DNA from 2 places in the Mycolicibacterium duvalii genome. Region 2 is predicted to be linked to the other one. Evidence: predicted binding sites of a transcription regulator. Region 2 holds the regulator's gene; the other holds the start of a gene.

Region 1 (3,404 bases), 690 kb from region 2:
GCCGAGGATCCGTCGTCGTGCAGCGTCAGCCCGCGCACCACCGCCACCGGCACCGCGGTCAGCTTGCCCTTGACCAGATCAGCGGCCGCGGCGATCTCGTCGGCCACCGCGATCTCGGTGACGATCAACTCGTTGCCGTGCTGGTCGTGTTCGCCGGCGTAGCCGTGCAGCACGGTCAGCCCGGACGCGCCGATCGCCACGTCGGTCTGGCCGGTGCGCCAGGCCCGGCCCATCGTGTCGGTGACCACCACGCCGACCCGTACGCCCAGTCGCTCACGAAGAGACGACACCAACGCCGCCGCGCTGCCGTCGGGATCGACCGGCAGCAGCGCCAATTCGTTGGCGTCGACGTTGGATCCGTCCACCCCGGCGGCGGCCTGCACCAGACCCAGCGCGTTCTCGGTGATCAGCGTGCGCCCCTTGCGGGCCAGCACACGGACCGCCTCGCTGTCGATCAATCTGCGCCGCAGCGCATCCCGCTCTTCGGGGTCCGACGGCGCGACGACCATCCGGCCCTCGCACTTGGACAGCACCTTGCTGGTGACGACGACGACGTCGTGATCGCGCAGCCACGGCGCGGCCCCGGCGATGGCCGACGCCAGGTCGTCACCGGGCCGGAACTCCGGCAGTCCCTCGACCGGCAGAATCTCCAACCGGGCCGATGTGCCGTGATCGGTCACCACGAGACCCCGGCCAGCTCCAGTCCGGCGCGCACCATGTGCGCGGTGACCGCCGGCTCGGTCATCAACAGCGGCGCCGACCGCACCGAGATCCCGTCGACGGCAGCGGTGTCGCCGGTGTGCACCAGCCAGCCGTCGAGGATGCCGGTGGCCGACCGGGCGCCGTAGTGCGCGGCCACCGCTTCGGAGGTGCTGGCCACCCCCATGATCGACAGGCAGGTATCGGCCATGCCGCGCAACGGCTTCCCGCCGACGATGGGGGAGTAGCCGATCACCGGCGCGGACGTGGCCCGCAGCGCGGCCCGGATGCCGCCGACGGCCAGGATGGTGCCGATACTGACCACCGGGTTCGACGGAGCGATCAGCACCACGTCGGCGTCCTCGATCGCCTCGGTCACCCCGGGCGCCGCCTTGGCCTGATCGGCGCCGATGAACGCGAAGCTCTCCGTCGGCACCTGGGCCCGATAACGCACCCACCACTCCTGGAAGTGGATGGCCTTCTTCTCACCGGTCTCCGGATCGCTGATCACGACATGCGTTTCACTGCGGTCGTCGCTGGCGGGCAACAGCCGGGCGCCGGGATTCCAGCGCCGGCACAGCGCCTCGGTGACCGCCGAGAGCGGATAGCCGGCGCGCAGCATCTGGGTGCGCACCAGATGGGTGGCCAGATCGCGATCACCCAGACCGAACCAGTCGGGCTGCACCCCGTAGGCGGCGAGCTCCTCCTTGGCGTGCCAGGTCTCGTTGCGATGACCCCAGCCGCGCTCGTCGTCGATGCCGCCGCCGAGGGTGTACATGCAGGTGTCGAGGTCCGGGCAGATCCGCACCCCGAACATCCACGCGTCGTCGCCGACGTTGACGACGGCGGTCAGTTCGTGGTCGCTAGCATTGTCGCCGAACTGGCCGAGGCCGAGGAGATGCTGCACGCCGAGCAGGAATCGTGCGCCCCCGACGCCGCCGACCAGAACCGTCACCTTCACAGGGAACGAGACTAGGCCGTGCGGTCCGGACCCGTGTCGGGTGGGGAGTGACAGACACACCACAGCGCGACGCGCCGAATTGTCATCACGAAATGGTATGAATTCCTGTTCTAGCGCTTGACCGAGGTAGTGATCGCGTGTGTAATCACACCAGTGTCATTCGCGGTTTCCCACCGGATTCGGTGTCGCAGACCGAGATTCGATCACTTGTTCGAATTGGGTGGCCACACAGAGCAATAGTGTCGGCTGGCAGCAACCGGATCTACGAGACTGTACGAGACTGTGAGGAGGGGAAACATGGCATTTGAACAGGCCGATTTCGGCGAATCGGACCATTTCGACATCAGGCTCCTCGGCTCGGTGGGAAGTGCGACGCACATCCAGACCGGACCGACACCTGCAACCAACGGACGCCCGCAACTGAGCGTGGTGCCCGACCGGATCGAGGATTTCACCGAAGATTCGGATCTCACCGAAGATCAATGGCAAGAGCGTGCGCTGTGCGCGCAGACCGACCCCGAGGCGTTCTTCCCCGAGAAGGGCGGCTCCACCCGCGAGGCCAAGCGCATCTGCCAGGGCTGCGAGGTGCGCGACGAATGCCTCGAGTACGCCCTGGCGAACGACGAGCGCTTCGGCATCTGGGGCGGCCTGTCCGAACGCGAGCGCCGTCGCCTCAAGCGCGGGATCATCTGACCGCGCGCCGGCCTCGCCGGCGACACTGACCCAACAGATCGTCTAGTCGTCACCGATCGTCGGATCGATGACCGACGGCTCCACTCCCAGATAGGTGGCCACCTGAGCCACCAGTAGTTCGTGCAACAGATCGGTCAGCTCGACGGTGTCTTTGGCCCGTCGCTCGATCGGCTTGCGGAACAACACAATTCGAGCCCGCGTCGAGTTGCCGCGGACGTCCACCCCGGCCGGGATGAGACGCGCGAGCGCAATCGGACCGTCAGCGACCACCTCCGGTGGCCACTGCACGCTGTCCGGGTCCTTCGGGGCGATCCGCGGAATCTCGTCGACGGCGACATCGAGCGCCGAGACCCGGTCGTGCCAGCGCCGCTCGATCGGCTCGTAGGCCTCCAGCACCGCCATGTCGAAGCGTTCGGCGCGGCTGCGCCAGCCCGGAACGGTCGGCGGAAGCAGTGGTCCCCGCATCTCCCGGCCCCGCCGCGAGCCCCGATGCCTGCGCACGGTCACGAAAAAGATCGTAACGGTTGGGCTTCGGCGGCCTGCCGGCTGCGCGTGTCCGGCGCGACCCCGGCGACGAGCCACGATAACCTTCCGAGCGTGAATGTTCCCCGTCGCTGCTGCCGGCCAGGGTGCCCTCACTATGCGGTCGCGACGCTCACCTTCGTCTATTCCGACTCGACTGCGGTTGTGGGCCCGCTCGCCACCGTGTCTGAGCCGCACTCCTGGGACCTGTGCGTCATGCACGCCGGCCGGATCACCGCCCCGCGCGGGTGGGAGCTGGTGCGCCACGCCGGCCCGCTGCCGTCGCACCCCGACGACGACGACCTGGTCGCGCTGGCCGACGCGGTGCGCGAGGGCCGCGACGGGGTGGCACCCGCGCACGGCTTCACCGCCGGGTTCAGCGACCCGGTCAGCGGAGCGCACGGCGGCGCGTTGATGGCCCCGCCGGCCCGCCGGCCGGAGACCAACGGGCGCCGGCGCGGACATCTGCGGGTGCTGCCCGACCCGACCGACTGAGTCGCCGGTGTAGTAGCCGTACCCGAGGCTCACG
Region 2 (3,404 bases):
GACGAAGCCACCGGTGCGGCCGCGGTGCGAATCACCGAGTACCTCAGCCGCGACCTGACCATCGTCCAGGGGCAGGGGTCAGTCATCCACACCACGTGGAGTCCCGACGGCTGGGTGCTGGTCGCCGGCCGTGTGGTCGAGGACGAGACGCGCCAGATCGACTGACACACCACGGGGTCGCTACGCCTGGGCCGAAACCTCACGGTGGGCGCGCAGCGCCTCGATCTCCCGCTCGAAATCCTCGGCCGAGGAGAACGAGCGGTACACCGACGCGAAGCGCAGGTACGCGACCTCGTCGAGATCCCGTAGCGGACCCAGGATGGCCAGGCCGACCTCGTGGCTGGGCACCTCCGGCGAGCCGGTGGCGCGGACCGCGTCCTCGACCTGCTGCGCCAACTTGTTGAGCGCATCGTCGTCGACCTGCCGACCCTGGCAGGCGCGCCGCACACCCTTGATGACCTTCTCGCGGCTGAACGGTTCGGTCACCCCGCTGCGCTTCACGACGGCCAGCACGGCGGTCTCGACGGTGGTGAATCGTCGACCGCATTCCGGACACGACCGGCGACGACGGATTGCCTGGCCCTCGTCGGTTTCTCGGGAGTCGACAACGCGGGAGTCAGGATGACGGCAGAAAGGACAGTGCATGCCCGCTCCTTCGCCGCTTCGACAGACAACCGCTTCGAACGACCTCGAGCCTACCTGCGCGCGGGTGCGACGACCCGTCGCGAGCCCGATCGGCACATGGCGTTTCGACATCGGCGATCAGGCGATCGGCGCGATCAGCGTCTGCCCGGCTCCGACAGCCACCGTATCGAGCGCGTTGAGCTCGCGGATCTTCGCGACCACTTCGGACACCGGCGCCTCCGGCGCGACCCTGCGAGCCACGTGCTGCAGCGACTCGCCTGCCTGCACCTGCACCACCGCCAGTCGACTGGGCACCGCCGCCTCCCGGCCGACCACACCGCCGGCCTCGGCGACCAGCCCCAGCCACACCGTGATGGCCGCGGCGACCAGCGCCAGGACGACGGTCGTGGCCGGGGTGATGGGACGGCGACGGTGGGGCGCACGCGACACGCTCACCCCCGCGCCGCGGTAGCGCATGGGTGCCACGCGCGGCCGCGCAGAACCCGACGGACGAGTGCTGCCCGGCACCCGCACCGGACGAGCCGCCCGGGCCTGCGCACGCTGGCGCGGCACGTCGTGTTCCGTCCGGCGTTCCGTACGGCCTGCCTCGTATGTGTAGATGACAGTCATCTTCGCCCCACCTTCCGATCGTTGATCGCTACCCGGCATTCGCTACTGTGTTCGAACTTTAGTCGATCACACGTTCGATTGATAGAACGTGTGATCGAACTGTTGCAGAGGCTAGCGGTCGGCACCGACAAGTCCGCTCCCGCAGATCGCGACGGCCAGAAGCGGACACGCGGTCGAACACATGTTTGATCAACGGCGGATCGTGGGCTACATTCGGGCCTATGAGCGACGACAGCGACAGCACCGCCGGCTCCGGTACGACCACCGCCGCGGCGGGCGCACGACGGGACAAGGGCTCAGGTCTGACCGAGCGTCAGCGCACCATCCTCGAGGTGATCCGGGCCTCCGTGACCACGCGCGGCTACCCGCCCAGCATCCGCGAGATCGGGGACGCGGTGGGGCTGACGTCGACTTCGTCGGTGGCCCATCAGCTGCGCACGCTCGAGCGCAAGGGCTTCCTGCGGCGCGATCCCAACCGTCCGCGTGCCGTCGACGTGCGCGGCCTGGAAGACGGCGTTGCGGCCACCGTGGCCGCCACCGACGTCACCGGCTCCGATGTGCTGCCCGAGCCGACCTTCGTGCCGGTCCTCGGCCGGATCGCCGCGGGCGGTCCGATCCTGGCCGAGGAAGCCGTCGAGGATGTCTTCCCCCTCCCCCGCGAACTCGTCGGAGAAGGTTCGCTGTTCCTGCTCAAGGTCGTCGGCGACTCGATGGTGGACGCGGCGATCTGTGACGGCGACTGGGTGGTGGTGCGCCAACAGAATGTTGCCGACAACGGCGACATCGTCGCTGCGATGATCGACGGGGAAGCTACGGTCAAGACCTTCAAGCGCACCCGCGGTCAGGTCTGGCTGATGCCGCACAACCCCGTCTTCGACCCGATTCCCGGCAATGATGCCGCGATCCTCGGCAAGGTCGTCACGGTCATCCGCAAAATCTGATCGCCGGTGACGCGTGCGGGCGTTCGCTGTTCAGCGGCTCCGCACGAAGCCGTTGGTGATCGCCATTTCCTCACTGGCGAACCAGAGTTCAGCCGGCGCGTCGGCGTACTCGGCGTCCTCGGGGATCCAATACAGCCCCGAGCGGGTGTCGGCTTTGACCGGATAGCCGTCGGGCACTTGGTGCGGGTCGTCCAGCGGCATGTGCACCGCTGTCCCTCCCGGAGTCGGCTCGTCGTCGTCGATGCGAGCGTGGCGGCCGGTATCGATCATTGCGTCTCTCTCGACAAGCGGTTCGGGCGTGTGCTCTGCGACCACCAGAGGTTCTCTGTCGGCTTCGAGGGCCGGCTCCTCATCACCGCCCACCTGGTCGAAATCGCCGTAGTGGTCGAGACCGTCGACTTCCCTCGCGGTCGGAACGCGAGTCGGCGCCGTGTCCACCGCGTCGGGGTTCTCGTCCTCTCCGAGGTCGGAGTCTTCGGGCTCCGCAGGTGCCGGCGGGGCGGTGGGCACCCCCCAGAAGCTCAGCGGCGTCGGCGCGACCTCCTCCGAGATCGCCGAGGATGTCGGCACATCCGGCGGAGTGGCCGTCGACACCGCGGTCAGACCTTCGCGTGCATAGCGATCGCCGAACAACTCGTCTTCGCCGTCGGCCGGCGCGGCGAACGACGCGGCGCCAGGTTCGGCGAAGGATTCGCGCGGGCGGTCGTATTCTGCGCCGTCTCCGTAGCCGGCGTCAGGGGTGCCGAACGACTCGTCGGCGGTGCGGCCGCGGTTGCGCATGATCAGGAAAGCGACCACGCCGAGCAGGCCCAGCAGCGCCACGATGGCGAGCAGCCACCACGGCGACCACTGCAGACCGGTGCCTTCATCGTCCTGGGGTGCGGCCTGGGTCGCCGCCGGCGCGCCCTGGTTCTGCTGGCCGGGCACTTCGAGGCCGGCCAGTTGGCTGGTGAGGTTGCCCGGCTCGGCGGTGAACGTCTGGTTCGCGGTGTCATAGGAGATCGCGCCGTTGCTGAACCGCTGGCTGATCACCGCGCCGTTCTGGGTCTGGTCGGCCACTGGGGCACCGAGCTCCCCTGCCGCGCCGCCTAGTTTGTCCCAGGCGGCCTTCATCGCGCCCCGCACGATGACGGCGCCATGGTCCGGAGTCCAGAAGATCACCGGGTTGTCCTCAGCGGCGAACGTGCTCATCCGGCTCGGCGTCACTCC

What was found. The regulator LexA, encoded in region 2, represses DNA repair genes until DNA is damaged. The targets are predictions, from matches to a motif close to CGAACANNTGTTCG.
Region 1: a site for LexA is predicted at 1,861-1,874, ahead of cofD (2-phospho-L-lactate transferase). Genes of this name have one in related genera too.

Annotation. Positions count from the first base shown of each region.
Region 1 covers NZ_AP022563.1:2,942,816-2,946,219, reverse strand. The annotation lists gene G6N31_RS13860 (coenzyme F420-0:L-glutamate ligase) at 1-680, opposite strand, end outside; gene cofD (2-phospho-L-lactate transferase) at 677-1,660, opposite strand; gene G6N31_RS13850 (WhiB family transcriptional regulator) at 2,087-2,353, shown strand; gene G6N31_RS13845 (metallopeptidase family protein) at 2,396-2,818, opposite strand; gene G6N31_RS13840 (DUF3499 domain-containing protein) at 2,951-3,370, shown strand.
Region 2 covers NZ_AP022563.1:2,253,058-2,256,461, forward strand. The annotation lists gene G6N31_RS10530 (PhzF family protein) at 1-165, shown strand, start outside; gene nrdR (transcriptional regulator NrdR) at 181-645, opposite strand; gene G6N31_RS10540 (peptigoglycan-binding protein LysM) at 763-1,254, opposite strand; gene lexA (transcriptional repressor LexA) at 1,476-2,195, shown strand; gene G6N31_RS10550 (LGFP repeat-containing protein) at 2,226-3,404, opposite strand, start outside.